4 regions of the Paeniglutamicibacter sp. genome follow, and region 3 is predicted to be linked to each of the others. Evidence: riboswitches for the same ligand, from Rfam matches in the RefSeq annotation. Region 3 holds a riboswitch; each other region holds the start of a gene.
What was found. Region 3 has a riboswitch for S-adenosylmethionine ahead of ACLQ7E_RS20295 (hypothetical protein). Riboswitches for the same ligand answer to the same signal wherever they lie in the genome.
Positions count from the first base shown of each region.

Region 1: it holds a riboswitch for S-adenosylmethionine, as region 3 does, so the genes downstream of both, ACLQ7E_RS21320 (hypothetical protein) here and ACLQ7E_RS20295 (hypothetical protein) in region 3, are expected to answer to the same signal.
Region 2: it holds a riboswitch for S-adenosylmethionine, as region 3 does, so the genes downstream of both, ACLQ7E_RS01715 (acyl-CoA dehydrogenase family protein) here and ACLQ7E_RS20295 (hypothetical protein) in region 3, are expected to answer to the same signal.
Region 4: it holds a riboswitch for S-adenosylmethionine, as region 3 does, so the genes downstream of both, ACLQ7E_RS01755 (O-acetylhomoserine aminocarboxypropyltransferase/cysteine synthase family protein) here and ACLQ7E_RS20295 (hypothetical protein) in region 3, are expected to answer to the same signal.

Region 1 covers NZ_JBKKAP010000181.1:45,828-51,171, reverse strand. The annotation lists gene ACLQ7E_RS21335 (DNA-3-methyladenine glycosylase family protein) at 1-585, shown strand, start outside; gene ACLQ7E_RS21330 (siderophore-interacting protein) at 582-1,430, opposite strand; gene ACLQ7E_RS21325 (histidine phosphatase family protein) at 1,564-2,169, opposite strand; SAM riboswitch class IV at 2,216-2,340, shown strand; gene ACLQ7E_RS21320 (hypothetical protein) at 2,439-2,789, shown strand; gene ACLQ7E_RS21315 (aspartate aminotransferase family protein) at 3,638-5,035, opposite strand; gene ACLQ7E_RS21310 (aldehyde dehydrogenase family protein) at 5,079-5,344, opposite strand, start outside.
Region 2 covers NZ_JBKKAP010000014.1:34,752-40,095, forward strand. The annotation lists gene ald (alanine dehydrogenase) at 1-864, shown strand, start outside; gene ACLQ7E_RS01710 (LLM class flavin-dependent oxidoreductase) at 1,059-2,462, opposite strand; gene ACLQ7E_RS01715 (acyl-CoA dehydrogenase family protein) at 2,544-3,881, opposite strand; SAM riboswitch class I at 3,888-3,984, opposite strand; SAM riboswitch class I at 4,407-4,496, shown strand; gene ACLQ7E_RS01720 (OsmC family protein) at 4,501-5,082, shown strand; gene ACLQ7E_RS01725 (sodium:solute symporter family protein) at 5,079-5,344, shown strand, end outside.
Region 3 covers NZ_JBKKAP010000172.1:1,806-7,149, forward strand. The annotation lists gene ACLQ7E_RS20285 (sodium:solute symporter) at 1-968, shown strand, start outside; gene ACLQ7E_RS20290 (DinB family protein) at 1,092-1,670, shown strand; SAM riboswitch class IV at 1,683-1,791, shown strand; gene ACLQ7E_RS20295 (hypothetical protein) at 1,809-2,081, shown strand; gene ACLQ7E_RS20300 (VIT1/CCC1 transporter family protein) at 2,323-3,426, shown strand; gene ACLQ7E_RS20305 (HNH endonuclease) at 3,600-5,009, shown strand; gene ACLQ7E_RS20310 (ROK family protein) at 5,112-5,344, opposite strand, start outside.
Region 4 covers NZ_JBKKAP010000014.1:44,467-49,810, reverse strand. The annotation lists gene ACLQ7E_RS01755 (O-acetylhomoserine aminocarboxypropyltransferase/cysteine synthase family protein) at 1-1,330, opposite strand, end outside; SAM riboswitch class I at 1,486-1,581, opposite strand; gene ACLQ7E_RS01750 (histidine phosphatase family protein) at 1,712-2,263, shown strand; gene ACLQ7E_RS01745 (methyltransferase domain-containing protein) at 2,297-2,944, shown strand; gene katG (catalase/peroxidase HPI) at 3,028-5,208, opposite strand; gene ACLQ7E_RS01735 (Fur family transcriptional regulator) at 5,293-5,344, opposite strand, start outside.

The sequences.
Region 1 (5,344 bases), on a different contig from region 3:
TTGCGCCTGATCGGATACCTCAATGGCTTCGAGGCCGCAGCCACCACGATTCTTGGCCAGCAGGTAACCCTGGCGGCGGGCCGGACCTTTGGCGGACGCTTCGTTGGCGCCTACGGAAGCGACGGGCCTGGGGGCCTGCGCATCTTCCCGACACCCGAGGCGGTGGTTGCGCACGGCGTCGACATCCTGCGCGAAACCATTGGGCTCACCAAGTCCCGGGCGGCCACCTTGTTCGTGATGGCGGAAAGCTTCGCCGCCAAGAAGTTCGCAGGCACACCGGGCATCCCATTGGACCGCACCGAACTTCTGGCACTGCGCGGCGTCGGCCCCTGGACCGCAGACTACCTCCAGATGCGCGGCCGCAGCGATCCGGATGCATTCGTGCCCGGCGACCTGGTCGCGCGGCGGGCGCTGAACCGGATCACCGAACGCGAGGCAGCCAAGTTGGCGGAATCATGGGCACCATACCGGTCCTACGCCATGGTCCATCTTTGGGCTTCAGACCCGATGGCCCCGCTGCCGCCCGCTACCTCCAAGACGGCCGCACGAGCGGACCGGAGTAAACCCGGTCCTCGACCGGACTAGGCGCTGAGTGTCTCCGGGAAGATCTGCCCGATGGGCGACTTCTTTTCGGCCTGGAACTCGTCCTCGGCACGTCCGAACGCCCAGTAGGCGGACAGCGACATGGCCCTGCGGTCCACGCCGCGTTCGCCATTGAGGTAGGCACGCAACGACTTCATGGTTTCACGTTCGCCGTGGGCAAAGACCTGAATCGTTCCCTCGTGCCATGGCGCATCACGCACCACTGCCTCGAGCCGGGTGCCTTCCGGGGTGAAGTAGCCACCGCGGTGCAGCCAGTGGACGTTGACTCCTGCGGGCACGTCCAGCTGGACCTCGTCCTCGGGGCCAGATACCTCAAGGTAGATGTCCCCCACCATGTCCGGGGTCATGTCCTCGACGGCCGCGGAAATCGCCGGAAGAGCGGTCTCGTCCCCGATGAGCAGGTGACGGTCGAATTCCGGGTCTGGCGTGTAGAGTCCGCCCGGGCTGGTGAAGCAGATCAGGTCACCCATCTTGGCGTTCTGGGCCCAGGGGCCTGCCAGGCCTTGGTCACCGTGGATGACGAAGTCGATCTGCACGGTTTGGGCTTCGAGATCCACGTGGCGCAGGGTGTAGGTGCGGCGAACCGGGAAATCTTCCGGAGCCAGCTGCTCGCGCAAGGCGTCAAGGTCAAACGGGGGCACCAGCCCCAGCTCGGGCTTGGCAAAAAGGATCTTGACGTAGCGGTCGGAGACTGCCTTGTCCTGGAAATCTACAAAGCCCGGTCCGCCAAAGGTCAGTCGCATCATGTGGGGACTCAGTCGCTCGCTCGCCAAAACCTCGAGGACTACCTGGGGCCGAACCGGACGTGCCGAACGTTGCGTACTCACTAATTACCACTTTCTTGGATTAGGGAAGGTAAACCTATCCTATTCGACGGAGCATCGACGAAGTCAATGCAGGTAACATTCACCCGACCCGATTCGTTTGAACAAACCACCGGGAATCCGCGAAAGTTGCCCCTCAATCCAGGTGTCGGTCCTGCCAACTGCGCATGATCCACCGTGATTCGACAGCCGTATCCAGCGTCACCACGCCAGTGTTGGCCAGGGGCGTCGGGCGCAGCAGGCCAAGGTCGAAGTTTGTGCTCCGCGAGGCAAGCCAGGTCACCAGCATCGCCGCGTGGCTGACCACGACTAGTTTCCCGGTCCCCGCGGCTCGGGCCTCCTCGATGACCGTGTTGAAGCGGTCCAGTGCGGTGTGCGCATCCTCGCCACCTGCAACCTTCGCGGCCAGGTCGCCGGAGAGCCAGCGGAAAAACACGTCGCGGTAGGCGAGCTGGGCTTCGGGGTCGTTGCGCATTTCCAGTTCCCCTGCGGAGATCTCGCTCAACCCCGCGTGCTCGGCCAGGACCAGGCCGCGCGATTCAGCCAGGGGCGTGGCGGTCATCTTGGCACGCAGCAACGGCGAGGAGTAAACCGCGTCGACGTCCTCGGCGCCGAGCCGTTCCACGAGTGCCCGCACCTGGGCGAGTCCGGTCTCGTCCAGCGGCGCACCGGGGGCCGCGGTGTCCAGCGCCTGCGCCACGTTCGAAGCGGTCTGCCCGTGGCGGATCAAGATGAGTCTCATTCATTAACTCTAAATCGTCTCCGGTGTTTTGGTACGATGAAACCAGCTTCACGAGATGCGCGCCAGCTTAGGGCTCCGACCCGGCGCACACACCAACCCCATGCTTCACGGGTGGTTCGGATGACGAAGCGGTCCTGGCAGCAGCCGCTGCCTCGGGGACAAGAGCACACGAAAGGCGCCACCCCTTGCGCGATCAGTCACGTTCGACAGACACCTGCAACTCGTTCCACTCCGGCCACCGCACCAATCCCCGTGCGATCAGGAGCCTGATGACCAGGCCTACCCTGTGGGCCCCGGCGGACGTCGAGGTTGCGATGTCCCCGACCCACGGACTGACGCTGCATGTCTTTGCCGGCGGAACCCACCACCAGGTGTTCGCCCACGACCTTCCGGACATTGCCCAGCTGCTGCGCATTGCGCCGCAACCGGCACCGGGGCTCTCGCTGGGCCGGGTGAATTTCCACAACAACGCGATCGCGCTTCCCGCGGACCCGCGACACAGTGCCGGGCTGCGCTACTTCTCGTTCAGCACCGAACCGCTCTCTGCCTGCAACTTCGACCGCGACGAGACATTGGCCCGGGACTTCGAGTCCCTGACGGGCGACCTGCAACTTTCCTAGGAGCCCGTGCGACGAACCTAGGCCTTGGGCCTAGGTTGGGTGCGGGCTCGTGGGTACGTTGCGGCTGCCGGAATTTCGTTCGTGCCAGGAACTGTAGGCGTCGCGGGGCTGGTATTCCATCGGCAGCCGGCGTTCGGTCCAGTCTTTCGCGGATTCTGCATAATGAGGTAGTCAGTTTGAGGTGCTCGAGGTCTTCGACGATGCGCGGTTCGTCGTCATCCCGCTGGGCAAGGAACATAGGGTGGGCGGGTCTGCAGCAATACGGCGAGCCCAAGCACATCGGTCTTGGGTGGGCAAGCATGTAATTGGTGGACCCGGTTGGATCCGCGGTGCCAAGTCTTGTGTGCGCTTCGCGAATGGCGAGAATCTCGCCGTCGCGGGCGATGACGCCCGCATACCGCCGCCCGCCTCGACGTTGGCACGGGCGAGTTCGAGGGGTTAAGAAAATCCGCCAATAGGCACCGATCGAGGCACCAATAATCTGCAAGTCAGCATAATTAAGCGCCGGTCAGACGTCATTAAGAAGCAAGCAGGCACCATAGGTTTCCAAGACGCCCAAGGAACGCCATCCCAATCAAGATTGATCGAGTTTCCGCGATTCACAATGTCTCGGAAAGTCATCTCCGCGATCCGGGGCCCAGGGCACCTCCTATGCCGATCCTTCACCGCGACACGCGGTCACCAAAAAACCCGACAGTAAAACACTGTCATTTTCAGGACCCCCACGGCCCAGCCGCCCATGTAGCGGGCCCCTCGGAGTTAATGACTTAGGGCCAGGATCCAGGCACTCTATTGGCTCCGGCAAGTTGCGGTTCCTCACTCTTCCTCCCGTGTGATCGATAAAGTGCTCACGAAATGCGTCCGGCCGTGTGGCCCGCGGCCACCGAATGGGAGCGGTTTGTGCTTTCGGCTATCCACACCTCGATGTGATGCTCCATGGTTTGAAGCGCTTCATCCAGTTTGCCCAGCAATATCTGCGTTTCGCCCTCGGTGATCACCAGAGGCGGTGAAATAATCGTCGCGTTGTTTAGCGGCGCGATCCCTGCGGGGTAAACGATGAGGCTTTGTGCGAGACATTGTTCGACGAATACGTTCGCCGCATTGTGTCTGGGATCTGGGGCCTGCTTGGTCTCGGGGTTGATGACAAATTCGAACCCCCAAAGCAATCCGCGGCCGCGCACATCGGCCATGTGCCGGTAGCGGCGCGACAACGCTCTTAGACCCTCTTCCAGCTGTGCACCTCGATTTCTGACGTTTTCAAGGACGTCTTGGCGCTCCATAATGTCCAGAACGGCAATGCATGTGGCCGCTCCGACGGGATTCCCGGAAAAAGTGTGGCCAAACGGAGCACCACCGCTGCCTTCCCTTATCGCCTCCACCAAGTGTTCTCGCATGAGAATGGCTGCCACGGGAGAGTATCCCCCGCTCAGGCCCTTGCCTGTCATGAGAAGGTCAGGTACCACCCCATCGTGGGTGCTGGCAAACCAATCACCGGTCCGCCCTACCCCCGTGATGACCTCGTCCATGAGGAACAAGACGTCCAATCGGTCACAGATCTCCCGCAGGCGCGCGAGGTATCCCGCCGGCGGCACTAGGACACCGCCGGCGGCGCCGACGATCGGCTCCACGATGATGCCCGCGACCGTAGCAGGATCTTCCGCAAGGATTGCATCTTCGAAGGCCGCCGCGGCGCGCTCGGCATATTCGCCTTCGCTTTCGCCGGGGTGCCCGAATCGATAAGCGTAGGCCGGAGGGCCGACGGGAAAGGGATGCAACAGGGATCCATAGTCCGGGCGGCGCGCCTGGTGCCCTGACATGGACAAGGCTCCCATGGTCATGCCGTGGTAACTGATCCGCCGCCCGAGGACCTTCACCTTCTGGGGAGCACCCTTTTCGCGCCAGTGACTTACCGCCGCGCGAATGGCGAATTCGGTGGCTTCGGAGCCGCTACTGACGAAGAACGCCCAGTTGAGATCTCCTGGAGCCAGTTGCGTCAGTCGACGCGCAAGGTCCTCCGCGGGCTCGTTCGTGAACTGGGTTCGGTAGGTGAAGGCGACGCGCTCGGCCTGGTCTTGCATCGCGTCGGCGATTTCCTTGACACCGTGACCCATGCTGGCTGTCATGGCGCCGCTGGAACCGTCCAGATACTCACGCCCTTCTTCGTCATAGAGGAACACACCCCTACCGTGGGTGACCGTTGGATAGGTCTTATCGACTGTCTGCTTGAGCAGAGCGCTTGTAGTCATGGAGATTCCTTAGAACGTCTGGTCACCACGCAGGTAACGGGGGCTAGAGGGGCAGATCCGTGCGGTCCACGCCGATAACGCGATCACCCAGATAGAATCGAACGCCGTTTTGCGGACCGTGACCGCCGATGCCGCTGGTGCCCCAGAATGTTTGCTGGGATCCTTCCGCGAGGTCGGACATGAATGTTCCGTTGATGCGTACCTCGCCCGCACGGATCTTTCCAGCGATTCGGAGGGCACGGTCATGGTCAGCGCTGAAGACGAATGCGTCAAGGCCGCCGCCTACGGCGTTAGCATGGACCAGCGCCT
Region 2 (5,344 bases), on a different contig from region 3:
GACCTCACCCTATTCACGTACCTGCACCTGGCCGCCGACCGGCCACTGACCGAAGCCCTGCTGAGGGCCGGCACGCTCGGGATCGCCTACGAAACGGTTCAGGACGACACCGGACTGCCGTTGCTCGCCCCGATGAGTGAAATCGCCGGTCGCCTGGCGGCCCATGTGGCAGCCAACTACCTGACCGGTCCCAACGGTGGCCCGGGACGCCTGCTGGGCGGTTCGCCCGGCGTGGCTCCCTGCCGGGTGCTGGTCATCGGTGGTGGCGTGTTCGGCACCCAGGCAGCACAATTGGCCCTGGGAATGCAGGCCGAGGTCACGATCCTGGAGATGTCCCCGCGCCGCATCCGTCAGCTCGGTGAATTGCTTGGCTCGCGAGCCCGCGTCCTCATGAACGACCCGCTGACCCTTGAACAGGAGCTGGCGCAGGCCGATGCGGTCATCGGTGCCGTGCTGGTTCCCGGACGTGCCGCGCCGAAGGTAGTCAAACGCTCGCAGCTGGCCCTGCTCAAACCCGGCGCCCTGCTGGTGGACGTCGCGATCGACCAAGGTGGTGCGTTCGACACATCCCGCCCAACCACCTATCAGGATCCCATCTTCGAGGTGGACGGGGTGCGCCACTACTGCGTGGCGAACATGCCAGGCGGGGTACCGCAAACCTCGACCAAGGCACTGACAAACGCCACCCTGCCGTATCTGCTGCAGCTGGCTGACCAGGGAGCAGCGCACGCGGTGGCCGCCAATCGGGCATTGGCCGCGGGAGTAAACACCCGTGCCGGCCGGATCGCCCATCCGGGTGTGGCCGCGGCCTTCACCGATCTTCCCAGCGAGGATCGAGCACTGCTCGTCTCGGCAAGCAACTAGAAACCGCCAGGTGGGTGACGGGTGAAATCACCCGCCCCCCCTGCCTGGCCTGCGTTTCACCGCGGTCCGGTTCAAGACTTTTGGCTGGTTCCCGTTTCGCAGTTTCCCTTGGGAATCCCGGCACCTTAAACAATTCGGGCGGTGGCGCACCCAAGTGCACCACCGCCCGAACCCCGCAAGGGAACTACTCCCGGTTACTTGACCTCGGCGTTCGAGAACCGGTACTTCGCCGCACGGTGCGAATCCTGGACCCGGTCGCCCTTGCCGAAGAGCTTGTTGCGCAACGTGCCCTCGACGTATTCGGTCGGGTAGGCGCCGCGGGCCTGCAGCTCGGGAACGATGAACTCCACGATGTCCTCGAAGGTGCCCGGGGTGATGGCGTAGGCCAGGTTGAACCCGTCCACGTCGGTGTCCTCGACCCAATCGATGAGCTTGTCGGCGACCTCGGTCGGCGATCCCACGGTGATGGGGCCGAATCCGCCAACACCAACCCACTCGGCCAGCTGGCGAATGGTCCACGGGTTTCCGTCGTCGCCGCTGGCCTTTTGGAACATCGCAACGGAGGACTGGATGGCGTTGGACTTCACGTTGTCGCCAATGACGTCATCCGGCCCGTAGGTCGACAGGTCGACGCCCATCCACCCGGAGATCAGCGCAAGGGCGCCATCGATGTCGGCGTAGGACTTGTAGTCCTCGAACTTGGCCTGGGCAGCGGCGCTGTCCACGTCCGTGATGATGGTCTGCATGGCGTAGATGCGCACATCGTAGCGTCCGCGTCCGGCAGCTTCCACGGCGTCACGGATCTTGGTGACCGTGGCCTTGAGCATGTCCTTGGTGGGGCAGGTGACGAAGACGGCTTCGGCATTTTCGGAAGCGAATTTCATGCCGCGCGGCGAGGTTCCGGCCTGGAATACCACGGGGGTCCGCTGCGGGCTGGGCTCGGTGATGGCGATGCCGGGAACCTTGAAGTACTTGCCTTCGTGGTTGATCTCGTGGACCTTGGACGGGTCGGTGAAGATCCCGCGCTCAACGTCGCGCACCACCGCGTCCTCTTCCCAGGAGCCCTCGAGAAGCTTGTACACGACCTCCAGGTACTCGTCGGCGTGGTTGTAGCGCTCGTCGTGCTCGAGCTGGTCTTCCTGGCCCATGTTCCGCGCGGCGGAGGGCAGGTAACCGGTCACGACGTTCCAGCCGACGCGGCCCTTGGTCAGGTGGTCAAGGGTCGCCAGGCGGCGGGCGAACGGGTACGGGTGCTCGTAGGCGGTGCCGGCGGTGACGCCGAAGCTGAGGTTTTCGGTCACCGAAGCCATGGCCGAGACCAGCATGAACGGGTCGTTGACCGGGACCTGGGTGCCGGCGCGCAGCGGAACCTCGTTGGAGCCGCCGAAGACGTCGTAGGTGCCCAACACGTCGGCAATGAAGATGCCGTCGAACTTGCCCTTTTCCAGGGTCTTGGCCAGGTTGGTCCAGTAGGAAAGGTCCTTGTAGCTGGCTGACTGGTCCTTGGGGTGCTTCCACAAACCCGGGGACTGGTGTCCCACGCAGTTCATGTCGAAGGCGTTGAAACGGATCTGGCGGGGGGCGGGAGTCGTGCTCATGTTTGTCCTTCGCGAGGTGTTGGGTATTTGCGGATCCGATATTGCGCGGATCAAGTCGTTGGTTCGGGTGCGGCGGGCGGTTTAGGGGATGCCGATTGCCTGGGTCGCACCCACGTCGCCGATGGCGTTCAGCTGCTGGGGTGCCGTTCCATTGACCTCGTAGTCGCCAATGATGCGCGACTTGTAGATCGCCGGGTTGTGGGTGGCCACGGTGCGGGCGTTGCGCCAGTGCCGGTCCAGGTTGCAGCCCTTGGCGGTTGCCGAGGCCCCCAGCCCGTCAAAGAGCTTGGTCGCCGCGGAGAGCACCAGCGGCTGGACGACTGCCTGCGCCCGGTCCGCGGCGAGTTCGCACACCGCAAACCTCTCGGCAGGGCTGAGTGATGCATCGGCCAGCGCGACCTCGATCTCCGCCACGGCGGCCAGGACGATGGCGTCGACAGCGAACGCGGTGCCCGAGATCTCGCCCACCAATTGCAATACCTGGGGTTCTTCGCGTACCGGAACCCCTGTCCCGGTGCTGAAGCTTCGCGTACGGGCCTGGACCGACGAGCGCATGTCGTTGAGCACGGCGCGCGTGATTCCGGCCTGGACCCCGAGGAGCACCAGTTGGAAGATCGCGGATTCAGGGTTGTTGACCTGCTGCTCGTCGGGAAGGATCGTGTCCACCGGGACATTCTCGAACGTGGTCGAGCCGGTGCCGGTGAGCTGCTGCCCGAATCCGTCCCAGTCGTCAAAGATCTTGACCCCGGAATGCTGTGTGGAGACCACGGCGATCTGCCGGCCGGCGCGGGCGGGGTGCGCCACGGCAACGGCGACCCAGTCGGCGTAGATCGTGCCGGTGCAGTAGTATTTTTCGCCGTTGAGGATCCAGCGCTCGCCCTGCTTGGCAATCGTCGTGTTCAGGGTGCCGAGCCGGTTTCCACCGCGCTCGGTGTAGGCGTTGCCGACGATTTGCCCGGCAACAATGCGCTCGATCCAGCGGTGCCGCAAGGCATCGTCCTCAAGCAGCAACACGGATTCGACGAAGCCGATGTGCGAGCGCCACAGGTGCGCCACCTGGGAATCCGCCTCGGCCAGCTCAATGAACAGGCGGAAGAGGTCGGACACGCTCGCCCCGTAGCCGCCTTCGGACACCGGGATGCGCAATGCACCGAATCGCACCCGGTTCAGCCAACCGACCGGCTCAAAGGGAAGGGTCCGGTTGGCATCTCGCTCGCTGGCCCCGGCGGCAATCTTGGCGAAGACCGGACGGAAGATTGCGGCCAATTCGTCATAGTGACCGTTCAGGGGAACGCCCGGAGTAAGTTTGAGCAGGTGCCGGGCAGGGGTGTCGCCGGTAAATGCGTCGAGATTGACGGCTCCAAAGATGTTGGGGTCCGCTTCGACATCGTGAGCATGTGCAAAGGAATCGACAGCCATGAATTCTCTCCATCGGTTCTGGCGTGAGCACCTACCGCCCAATTAAGGGGAGGGGTTGCTGCGGCGTCATGGAGCCAGATCTCTCGGCCGCTCTGGATGGTTGTTGGTCATATTTCTACACGTCCCGGCGAGGCGGAGACAACCCGTTTCGTCACAATCGGGGCCTCCGGCGCTGGCCGAAACACGATTCCGCCTCCTGAATGCCGGGCTTGGCTGACCGACTCCCCGGCGTTTCCCCCGCCAATCCTTCGACGAGACAGGGAGCATCGAGGATCGCCTTGCCCATCTCGAGCAGCGTCGCGCACTTTCCTCTCTGGCCGCGGTTTCCCGGGGACGGAGGCAGGGGATGCAGCGCCTCTTGCGGAGATCCCCCGACTGCCGCCAGACTGGAATCAAAGCATCGAAATTTTACCAATTAATGAAATATCCTTCGTTGATACGTGAAGAATATCCATGTGGTCGAAGATTCCGTCATGTTACGGACGGTTTGCTCCCGTGACACCGCATCGACTTTGATTGAGTCGTAACCCATCCCGAGCGGCCGAGAGATCTGGCTCTATGACGCCGCAGCAACCACCTCGCTGAGGCCGGTGCTACCGCCAAGTCCGATGGAGAGACCATGACATCCGCTTCCCTGCCAACTGTGCCCAACACTTCGGGGCCCCACGACAAGCGCATCCGCGCCAAGGGAACCTGGCTGGGTTCCATGCGTACACGTGTCGGAATCCGGGATTTCTCCTTCGACATTGACGAGCCTGTCGCCGTGGGCGGAACCAACAACGCACCGACACCGATGGAATTCATTGCCGGCGCGCTCAACGGATGCGTAAGCGTCGTTGTGGAACAGGTGGCAAAGGAACTCCGGATCGACTTCACTGCCCTGGAGACCTACTCGATTGCCACTCAAGATACCCGTGGGTTTGCCGGAACGGCAGACGTTTCTCCGTTCTTCCATTCCTACCGGCTCGAAATCCATGTTGAAACGGCCCTGGACGATCCTGAGCTGCAACGGGAATTCACCTCGCAAGTCCACCGGAGATGCCCGGCCATCAACTTGGTCAAGACAGCAGGCGTGAACATGGTTATCAACTGGGAATTCGCCACTGAAGTCGCCCCGGGCTCCGCCGAAGATGCCTGCAACATTGCGCTCGGATACGCTCCCCGCACCGCACTTACAACTGCTGCGGGAGCAAGCGCATGAGCGCGGCCGGACTGTGGACCATCGGCCTCGCGGTGTCCTACACGGCGCTGCTCGTCTTCGGCGGACGCCTTGCCCAACGCCGCAGCACGCTGGGCAAAACTAGCGGATTCTTTGTTGGCGGTCGCACCTTCAGCCCGTGGACGGTTGCCTTCTGCATCACCGGACTGTTCTCTGGTTCTTCCTACATAGCCATCATGGAGCTGAGCTACCGAACAGGCGTATCCGCGCTTTGGTACGGTGTGGCCGAGACCGTGCAAATCCT
Region 3 (5,344 bases):
TCGGCATCTTCTTCTTGATGCTGCCCTTCGCCCTGAATGCCGCCGGCGGCATGTCCGGGATCCGAGAGCGCATCGGGGACGAGTTCTTCAGCTTCACCGGCATCGGCGTGCAGTCCATCATCACCTACTTCGTGGTCTACACACTGGGCCTGCTCATCGGCCAGGACATCTGGCAGCGCGTGTTCACCGCCAAGACCCCGAAGGTCGCCCGCTGGGGCGGAACCACCGCAGGGATCTACTGCGTGCTCTACGGTGCCGCCGGAGCCATCATCGGCATGGCCGCCAAGGTCGCCCTGCCGGACATCATCGGCGCCGACAGCAACAAGGACGTGGTCTACGCGGAGGTTGCAACGCAACTACTTCCGGTCGCCATCGGTGGGCTGGTGCTCGCGGCTGCGGTTGCCGCAATGATGTCCACCGCCTCCGGCGCCCTGATTGCCGCGGCCACCGTGGCCCGCACCGACGTCACCCCGTTCGTGGCCAGCTGGTTCGGCAAGCAGGTCCGCGTGAACACCAACGAAAACCCGGAGCACGACGTCCGCGCCAACCGCATCTGGGTGTTGCTGCTGGGCGTGGTGACCATCGTCTTGGCCATCATGGTCTCCGACGTGGTCGCGGCGTTGACCATTGCCTACGACATCCTCGTCGGAGGACTGCTGGTGGCCATCATCGGCGGACTCGTCTGGAAGCGCGGCAACGGTTTGGGAGCAGCAGCCTCCATGGCCGCCGGAAGCATCGTCACCCTGGGCACCATGATCATTTTGGAGATCCAGGCGGAGAACCAATTTGACGGCATCTACGCCAACGAACCGATCTACTACGGACTCATCGCCTCGGCACTGACCTTCGTCGTGGTCTCCCTACTCACCCGCCCCACCGCAGCATCGGTCATCACCCGCTGGGAAGCACGGGTCGCCGGGCAGGCGGACACCGAAGGCGCCGACCTCTCCGAAACCACCATCCGCTAGTCCGCTCCAAGAACAGGCAGCGCGGAGGGAACTCCCGTTTTCGCTCACATCGAGCGAACGGGGTTCCCTCCTTTTTGCTCCGTCTATTCCCAGCCCAGCCCCGGCTCTCCTAGGCTGAAGGGCATGGACGAATTCAAGGACCAGCTGATCACCTACCTGAACAACTCACGCAAGGCAGTGCTGTGGAAGGCCGAGGGGCTCAGCGACGCGGAAGTCACCCGACCCATGGTCAATTCGGGCACCAACATCTTGGGCGTGATCCAGCATCTGGCGTCCGTCGAATACGGCTACTTCGTCCAGTGCCTAGGCTTCACCATCACCGACGACCGTTATGCAGCTCTGGAAGCCGATCCCGAGCCGAGTGCTGACATGTGGGTCCCGGCCGAGGTATCTCGCCAAGAGACCATGGACTTCTACCATCGCGCCATCACCGCAGCGGACGCCAACATCGCCGCACTCCCGTTTGATGCCCCCGCCACGGTGCCGTGGTGGAGGCCCGAGACCCGGCAGACCACGCTGGGCCGACTCTTGTTGCACATGAACGTGGAAAATTCACGCCATGCCGGACACCTCGACATCGGGCGGGAACTCATCGACGGATCCACCGGGTTGCTCAAGGAGAACACCAATATCCCGCAATATGAAGCAACCGAGTGGAAGGAACTGCACCAAAAAATCCTCGCTGCCTCACAGTCGCGGTAGAGTGAATTTCAGCTTCACGAGATGCGGCGCCAAGCTCCGACTGGCCGCACACCAACCCCAGGTTCATGGGTGGTTCGGATGAGGAAGCGGCCGTGGCCACAAGGCGCGGCAAGAGCTGACGAAAGGCTTTCCCCCGTAATGGGACCATCAATTGCCGTCCTGCCCCTGCTCGATGTCAACCGCGGCGTCCTTGAATTGCGCCTTGCGGGTTCCTGGCACAGCTACCATGTTGCGGATGCCCCGGCCCTTGCATCGGCCCTGGCCAACGCCGTTGGTTCGCCGCGCTGGGACGCTCGTGCCCGGGAGCTTTCGGTGCGGATTCCCCGGTCCGGAATGCCCGCCGGCCAGGCCGTGATTTTTAGTCTCAGCGAATTTTCACTTGCCCTCCCGAGCGCTAGACTCGTGGGTTGAAGGGGAGTAGTTCCCAGACCCGCCTCCATGGCGGGAATGCGGTGCGTCGACATACTGGTTACAGGGTTGTAACCCGGCAATCCACCTGAGGCCGCGGGCAATTCCGCTCGGCCTTAGGCGAACGAGACCTTCGGTCCACACATTGGTGGCCCGAGGCTCAACGTACCCAAAAAGTATTCCTGCTGGGCCTCCCCATCACATGGCTATTCGTGGCCGTGAACGCCCACATGAGGATGAGAGCATGACGCAACAAGCGCCAACCCCCACCCCTGCCCAGATCAAACGCTGGCGCCAGTATCTGGCCGACGAAATCGCGGAGGGCGCGGTCTACCGCGAACTGGCCAACAACCGCCAAGGCGAGGAACGTGCGGTCCTGCTGGGCCTGGCCGCCGCCGAGACCCGCCATGAGGAACACTGGCGCTCGCTGCTGGGCGACCACGCCGCCAAGAAGACCAGTCCCTCGATTCGGCGCACCATGCTCCGTTTCCTGGCCCGGCACTTCGGCTCCGTCTTCGTCCTGGCTCTGGCCCAACGTGCCGAGGGCAACTCCCCCTACGCCGCCGACACCGACGCCAGCCGCCAGATGGCCGCCGACGAACTCGTCCATGAGGAAGTCGTCCGCGGCCTGGCGACCCGGGGACGGAACCGGCTCTCGGGCAACTTCCGCGCCGCGGTCTTCGGCGCCAACGACGGACTGGTCTCCAACCTGGCCCTGGTCATGGGCATCGGCGCCACCGGCGTGGCAACCTCCATGGTGCTCTTCTCCGGCATTGCCGGCCTGCTCGCAGGCGCCCTGTCGATGGCAGCCGGCGAATACGTTTCGGTGCGTTCCCAGCGCGAGCTGCTTTCGGCCTCCAAGCCCACCGAGGTGACCCTGTCCGCCGCACCGGACCTTGACCTTGATGCCAACGAGCTAGTGCTGGTCTACAAGGCCCGCGGTATGAGCAACGAGGATGCGGCGCACCGCGCCGCCGAGCGCATGGGCATCTATTCCTGTGACTGCAACCCCTCCATGTCCCTGCGCTCCGAGCTTGAGGATGCGTCCACGGAGGTCGAGCACGAGGAAATCGGTTCCGCCATGGGTGCAGCCTCAGCGTCGTTCTGCTTCTTTGCCTCCGGTGCGATCATCCCCATCCTGCCGTTCATCTTCGGGATGGGCGGCACCCCCGCAATCCTGCTCTCCGCCGTATTGGTGGGCATCGCCCTACTGGCCACCGGAGGCGTGGTCGGACTGCTCTCCGGAGCCTCCCCGACCAAGCGCGGACTGCGCCAGCTGGCCATCGGCCTGGGGGCCGCGGCAGTCACCTACGCCCTCGGCCTGATCTTCGGCGGCTCCGTGGTCTAAGGGTCCCGCCCCAAAAACAACGGCAAGGTGCCGACGGCACTCTTTCCTCGTTGCACCCGAGCGGGATGGCACTTGCCGGGAAGGACAGGTGGCCACAACCAGAATTAGAACATATTTTCTATCTTTCTTGAAAATATGTTCCAATTATCGGCGATCGGTTCTAAAATAGAGGTATGGCAACGACGTCATCGAGCAGCACCCCTTCCGCCGGCGCCACCGCCGGTGGCGCCGGAAAGGACCTGGGCTACGATGCGCTGCTGGCCGACGGGGCGGACATGGACGCACTGGTTGCCGAACACTTGGCCCGCTCCGGCACCGACGGGATCCTGTCCCTGGCCGCCGCGGTGAACGAAGCCCCAGTGCTAACCGGCACCCATGAGGCGGTGACAGCCGTCGGCGCACTGGAAACCTTGAAATGCGCCGCCACAGCGAAGCAGGCCGACCACAGTGTCGCCTTCCAGGATTCCCTGATCGCCGATCGGCAGCGCGCCGGCGTCAGGGAGAAGAACCCGGCCTGGGGCTCCAGCGGGGACGTTGCCCTGGCGATGCACCTGTCCCCGCACAGCGGGACCAAACGCACCAACGACTTCCGGATCCTCGCCGAAGATCTGCCACGCTCCCATCAGGGGCTGCGCCAGGGCATCATGACCTGGGACCAGGCACAAGTGGTCATCAGCGGCACCCGGAACCTCAAGATCGAAAACCGGAGAATGATCGATGGGCTGTTGTGGGAGGAAACCCACACCTGCTTCGAGGCCGGGACCGCGACGCTGCGTGAGATGGTCAACTACTGGGCCCTTGTTCTGGAACCTGAAACCGCCGAACAAGAGGAAAAAGACTCCACCGAGAAGCGGTACGTCAGCGGCTACCAGGTGAATGAAAACACCGTGCGGATCATCGGTGAGTTCCCCCTGGACCAAGGCGTTCCCATCCTGCAGGTCCTCCACCGCGAAACCGGTCGTCCACGGGATCCCGGGGACGACCGCACCAACGCCCAGGTCGCGGCAGACACCGTCTTCGAGGCGATCACCGACACCAAGGCCACCGGCTCCCGGCCGGTGGAACTGCTGCTGCTGATGGACCCAGAGAGCCTCACCGGTGACAGCGACGAACCAGCGCTGATCCCGGGCCACGGATACATCAGCGCCACCAAGGCCCGGTCACTGGTGGCTGGCGACCCGGAGCACCCCCTGGACACCTGGTGCCGGCGCCTCTACGCCGCCCCGGACACCGGCAAGCTGGTCGCCATGGACTCGGCGGCCCGCAACTTCGCCGGAAATCTCAAGCGCTTCATCACCCTCCGCGACCAACGCTGCCGCACCCCTCACTGCAACGGCCGCATCCAGGAACTCGACCACGTCGTGCAGGTGCGCCGCAACGGCAAGACCACCGAGATCAATGCCGCAGGTCGATGTCGTCCGTGCAACCAAACCAAGGAAGCGCCGGGCTGGGACGAGGAACCATTGCCCGGACGGGGCCGCCATTCCTTCAGGATCACTACCCCCAGCGGCCACAGCTACACCTCCACGGCTCCGCCACCGCGGCCCGGCACCGGCATGGGCCGGCCACCCCAGCGGAAATAGCCGCCCGCCGCCACGCGCGGGAAACCCACGACCCACGCCACCGGGGATGCACCCACGCATCCCCGGCACACCCATGCGCCCATGGGTGCAGGAGGCCATGAATCAGTCGGCGAGCGCGGCGCGAGCAAGATCGGCGGCACCCACCAACCCTGCATCCGGGCCCAGCTCGGCGCGGGCCACTTGGGCAAAGGGCCGGTATCCGCGCCCACTGAGGTTTTCGCGATAGGTCACCTCGGCCGTTTCCACCAGCAACGGCACCGCGGCACCCAACCCGCCGCCAATGACGAAGATTCCCGGATCCAGCACCGCGGCAAGGTTAGCCATCCCCCGACCCA
Region 4 (5,344 bases), on a different contig from region 3:
AGCAGGCTGCCCCGTCGTAGGTTTCCTCGGCCGGGGCGCCCGCAACCTGCTGCGAGACGGTCAGTGCCTGGTCCAGGTCCCAGAGGATGTCCTCCAGGTCCTCCAGGCCCACCGAGAAGCGGATCAGGTCCTCCGGGACGCCGGCGGCAACCAGCTGCTCGGCGGAGAGCTGCTGGTGCGTGGTGGAGGCCGGGTGCAGCACCAGGGTGCGCACGTCCCCGATGTTGGCCAGGTGGCTGGCCAGCTGCAGTGCCTCGATGAAGGCGGTGCCGGCGGCGCGGCCGCCCTTGACGCCGAAGCTGAACACCGAGCCGACGCCCAGGGGCAGCAGCTCCTTGGCGCGCTCGTAGTGCGGGTGGGATTCCAGGCCGGCGTAGTTCACGTAGGTGATGCGCTCATCGGCCTCGAGCCATGCCGCAACGGCCTTGGCGTTTGCCAGGTGCGAGTCCATGCGCTGGGGCAGGGTCTCGACGCCCTGCAGCAGCTGGAACGCCGACTGTGCCGGCAGGGCCGGACCGATGTCGCGCAGCTGCTCGCTGCGCAGCTTGGTCAGGAAGCCGTACTCGCCGAAGTTGTCCCACCAGGAGACATTGCCGTAGGAGGCCACCGGCTCGGTCATCGCGGGGAACTTGCCGTTGCCCCAGTTGAAGGTGCCGGATTCCACCACGACGCCGCCGAGGGTGGTGCCGTGGCCGCCAAGGAACTTGGTGGCGGAGTGGATGACGATGTCTGCGCCGTGCTCGATGGGACGCAGCAGGTACGGAGGGGTGAGGGTCGAGTCGACCACGAGCGGGATGCCCGCGGCGTGGGCGACCTCGGCCAGGCCCTTGAGGTCCGCGATGTCGCCCGAGGGGTTTGCCACGACCTCGGTATAGACGGCCTTGGTGTTCTCCTGGATGGCGGCGGCGAACTCGGCCGGATCCGTGGAATCGACGAAGGTAGTCTGGACCCCGAAGCGGCGCAGGGTCACGTCGAGCTGGGTGATGGTGCCGCCGTAGAGCTTGGAGGAGGCCACGATGTGGTCCCCGGTCCCGGCCAGCGCCGCGAAGGTGATGAATTCGGCGGCCATGCCCGAACCGGTGGCCACGGCGCCGATGCCGCCCTCGAGGGAGGCGATGCGTTCCTCGAATGCCGCCACCGTCGGGTTGCCGATGCGGGAGTAGATGTTGCCGTACTTTTGCAGCGCAAAGAGGTTCGCGGCGTCGTCGGAATCCTTGAAGACAAACGACGTGGTCTGGTAGATCGGCACGGCGCGGGATCCGTGCTCGGCGTCCGGTGTGCCGCCGGCGTGCAGTGCGCGCGTGCGGAATCCAAATTGATGTTCGGCCATGAGGGGTGGCTGACTCCTTGCATATGCGGGCGACGCCCGTCCACGTTCCGTGGACTTCCATCGCCCTAAGGTGGGGCTGGTTTGCTAACTTTTCCCGGGATCAATGCTGGGTTGCCGTGGCGGGGGCCGGGCAGTCCCAAAGATTGCTTTCGCGCTCTCCATCGTTTCTGGCGGTAGCACCTTCTCCACCGGAGTGTGGAAGGTTGCTGCGGCGTCACTGAACCAGATCTCTCGGCCGCTCGGGATGGTGGTCTGGAATCCATTGTGGCAAGAATTCCCCGATGCGCCAAAGATTGTGAGCTTAGGTTGCGGCAGGAATCCGGCAAATCGAAGATCCTGCAAGAAAAGCGGGACCAAAAGCCGCCCGGTAGGCTTGTGGGCATGAGTGCAACATTGGTTTTGGTTCGGCACGGTGAAACCGCCTGGAACGCCGAGGGCCGCCTTCAGGGTCAAACGGATATTCCGCTCAACGACCTGGGGCGGGCCCAGGCGCACGCCGCGGGACAGTCGCTCGGCTCCGAACCGTGGGACGTCATCGTCTCCTCGAGCCTGGGGCGGGCCATCGAGACCGCCGAGTTGATCGGCCAGAACCTCGGACTCGCCCTCGCCGAAAAGATCGGCGGCCTGCAGGAACGCAGCTACGGCGACGCCGAGGGACACGTGGTCCGCGACCTGCCCCGCGACCAGATCGATCTCCTGTTGCGTTCGGCCGAACCCGAGGACGCCGTGGCAAGCCGTGGCCTGGCCGTGCTGCATGAACTCACCCAGAGCCACCCCGGCAAACGCATCATCGCGGTGGCACACGGAACGCTGATCCGCCTGACGCTGGATGCGATCAGCGGGGGCGAGCGGAGCCCCATCCTGCGCAACGGCGCCATCGTTCAGGTTGACGTCGAGAGGCTGCGGGACCATTTCCGCTCGCCGGTGCACTAGAAAACCCTGCCCGCGCGGGCGCACCATGTGTGCATGAGCGAAACGTTTTTTGGGGAACCTGAGTATTACGCCCGATGGGCCAAGACCTACGACGCCATGATCGGCTCCAAGCTGTACAACAAGGTGTTCTGGGGCACCGACCCCCGGCAGTATTCAATCTTCGCTGCCCAGGCCATCGGCTCCGGGCAGGGTCCGCTGCTGGAGGTGGCGGCCGGCACGGCGCAGGCCACCGCGACGCTTCACGTGGCCAGCGCCAGGGAGACGACGTTGGTGGACATGAGCGCCCCGATGCTGGAGCTGGCGGGCCAGTCCATCGCCCGGGCGGCCGGCGGCACCCTGCCCAAGCGGATCACCCTGGAATGCCGGGACATGCTCTCGCCCTCGGGGGACAAACGCTACGAAACCATTCTCGGCCTGGGGCTGCTGCACCTGGTCCCGGATGTCACCGCCACAGTCAGCGCCCTCGGCCGGCAACTCGAGAACAACGGAAGAATGTTCCTGGCCTCGTTGGTCAAGGGCTCGGCCCGGTCCAACGCCTACCTTGCGCTGCTGAAGGCCCATGGCGACATCGCGCGTGTCCGCACCGCCACCGAGCTCTTTGACGAAGTGCGGGCCAGCGGGCTTGGACCGGTCACGCTTTCCCGGCGCGGGGCCATGGCCTACGTGGAGATTTCGCGCTAGAAACGCGGGATGCGAGGCCAGCACATATGGTGGCGCGAGAGGCGGCGCGGGAGACCCGCCCCGCCTCTCGATTCAGCCGGTGACTACTTCTTCAGTTCGAAGCGGTCGGCGTCCATGAGCTTGGCCCATGCGGCGGCGAAATCGCGGCCGAACTTCTCCTTGGCGTCGTCCGAGGCGTAGGCCTCGGCCAGGGCGCGGAGCTCGGAGTTCGAGCCGAAGACCAGGTCCACGCGGCTGCCGTTGAAGCGGCCGTCGGTGGTGGAGTAGGTCTTCTCTTCGGCGTCCGGGGTCCATTCCAGGCCCAGCTCCATGAGATTCGCGAAGAAGTCGTTCGTCAGCGCACCCGGGGTGTCGGTGAAGACGCCCAGGTTCGAGCCGTCCCAGTTGTTGCCCAGCACGCGCAGGCCACCGAGCAACACTGTCATCTCCGGGGCCGAGAGGCCCAACAGGTTCGCGCGGTCGATCAGCAGGTACTCGCTGGGCATCTTCAGGAAGCCCGAGTCGTAGTTGCGGAACGCGTCGGCAACCGGCTCAAGCCACGCGAACTGCTCCGGATCGGTCTGCTCCTGGGTGGCATCCACGCGGCCCGGGGTGAACGGCACGGTGAGCTCCTGGCCTGCGGCCAGGGCAGCCTGCTCGATGCCCACGTTGCCTGCCAGAACCACGACGTCGGCGAACGAGGTCTTGACCAGTGAGGTGGCGTTGAACTCGTCAACGATTTCCTCGAGCTTGGCGATGACCGGCTTGAGCTGCTCGGGCTGGTTCACGGTCCAGGAAACCTGTGGCTCCAGGCGGATGCGGCCGCCGTTGGCGCCGCCTCGCTTGTCCGAGGAACGGAAGGTCGCAGCGGCCTTCCAGGCGGTGGAGACCAGCTGCTGGACGCTCAGGCCCGAGGCGGCGATCGTGGACTTCAGCGCCTCGATTTCCGCATCGCCCAAGGTCACGGCCGGAGCGGCCGGCAGCGGATCCTGCCAGACGAGGTCCTCGGCCGGGACCTCCTTGCCCAGGTAGCGGGACTTCGGGCCCATGTCGCGGTGGGTCAGCTTGAACCACGCGCGGGCGTAGGCGTCGGAGAACTGCTCCTGATTGTCCTTGAAGCGGCGGGAAATCTCGCCGTAGATCGGGTCGAAGCGCAGGGCCAGGTCGCTGGTGAGCATGCGCGGCTCGCGGTGTGCGGCCGGGTTGTGGGCCATCGGGACCAGATCGGCGCCGCCGCCGTCCTTCGGACGCCACTGCTGGGCGCCGGCAGGGGAAAGGAACATTTCCCACTCGTAGGCGAAGAGGATGTGGAAGAACTCGTTGTCCCAGCGGGTCGGGTGGTAGGTCCAGGTGACCTCCAGGCCCGAGCCGATGGTGTCATCGCCGTGGCCGGTGCCGTGGCCGGACTTCCAGCCCAGGCCCTGCAGCTCCAGCGGTGCGGATTCCGGCTCGGCGCCCTTGTGGGACTCTTCGTTGGCGCCGTGGGTCTTGCCGAAGGTGTGGCCGCCGGCGATCAGCGCGACGGTTTCCTCGTCGTCCATGCCCATGCGGCGGAAGGTTTCGCGGATGTCGATGGCCGAGGCCAGCGGATCGGCGAGGCCGTCCGGACCCTCGGGGTTCACATAGATCAGGCCCATCTGGACTGCTGCCAGCGGGGCGTCAAGCTCGCGGGCCCCGGTGTAGCGCTCGTTGTCCAGCCACACCTTCTCCGGGCCCCAGTAAACGTCGTCGTCGGCTTCCCAGACGTCCGGGCGGCCGCCGGCAAAGCCGAAGGTCTTGAAGCCCATGGTCTCCATGGCCACGTTGCCGGCCAGGATCATCAGGTCGGCCCAGGAGATGGACTGGCCGTACTTCTTCTTGACCGGCCACAGCAGGCGGCGGGCCTTGTCCAGGTTGACGTTGTCCGGCCAGGAGTTCAACGGAGCGAAGCGCTGCTGGCCCGCGCCGCCGCCGCCGCGGCCGTCGTGGCTGCGGTAGGTGCCGGCCGAGTGCCAGGCCATGCGCACGAAGAAGGGTCCGTAGTGGCCGAAGTCGGCAGGCCACCAGTCGTAGGACTTGGTCATGGTCTCGGCGAGGTCGGCCTTCACGGCGTCCAGGTCAAGGGCCTCGAAGGCCTCGGTGTAGCTGAAGTTCTCGTCCAGCGGGTTGGAGACCTGGGTGTTCTTGGCCAGGATCTTCAAGTTGAGCTTATTCGGCCACCACTCGGTGTTTGCACTTCCGTGGGTGGGGTGGGTGCGGCCGCCGCCGTGGAATACGGGGCACTTGCCGGTTGTAGCTTCAGACATGGCTTCCTTCTTAAGGTGTTTTGTTGGTTTAGGGGAATGGACGGGCTTGCAGGGGGACTTCTGGCCGAGTGGGGATCCAGGCGACTAGGAGTCCGCGTTTTGGCACTGGGGACATAATCCCCAGTAGATGACCTCG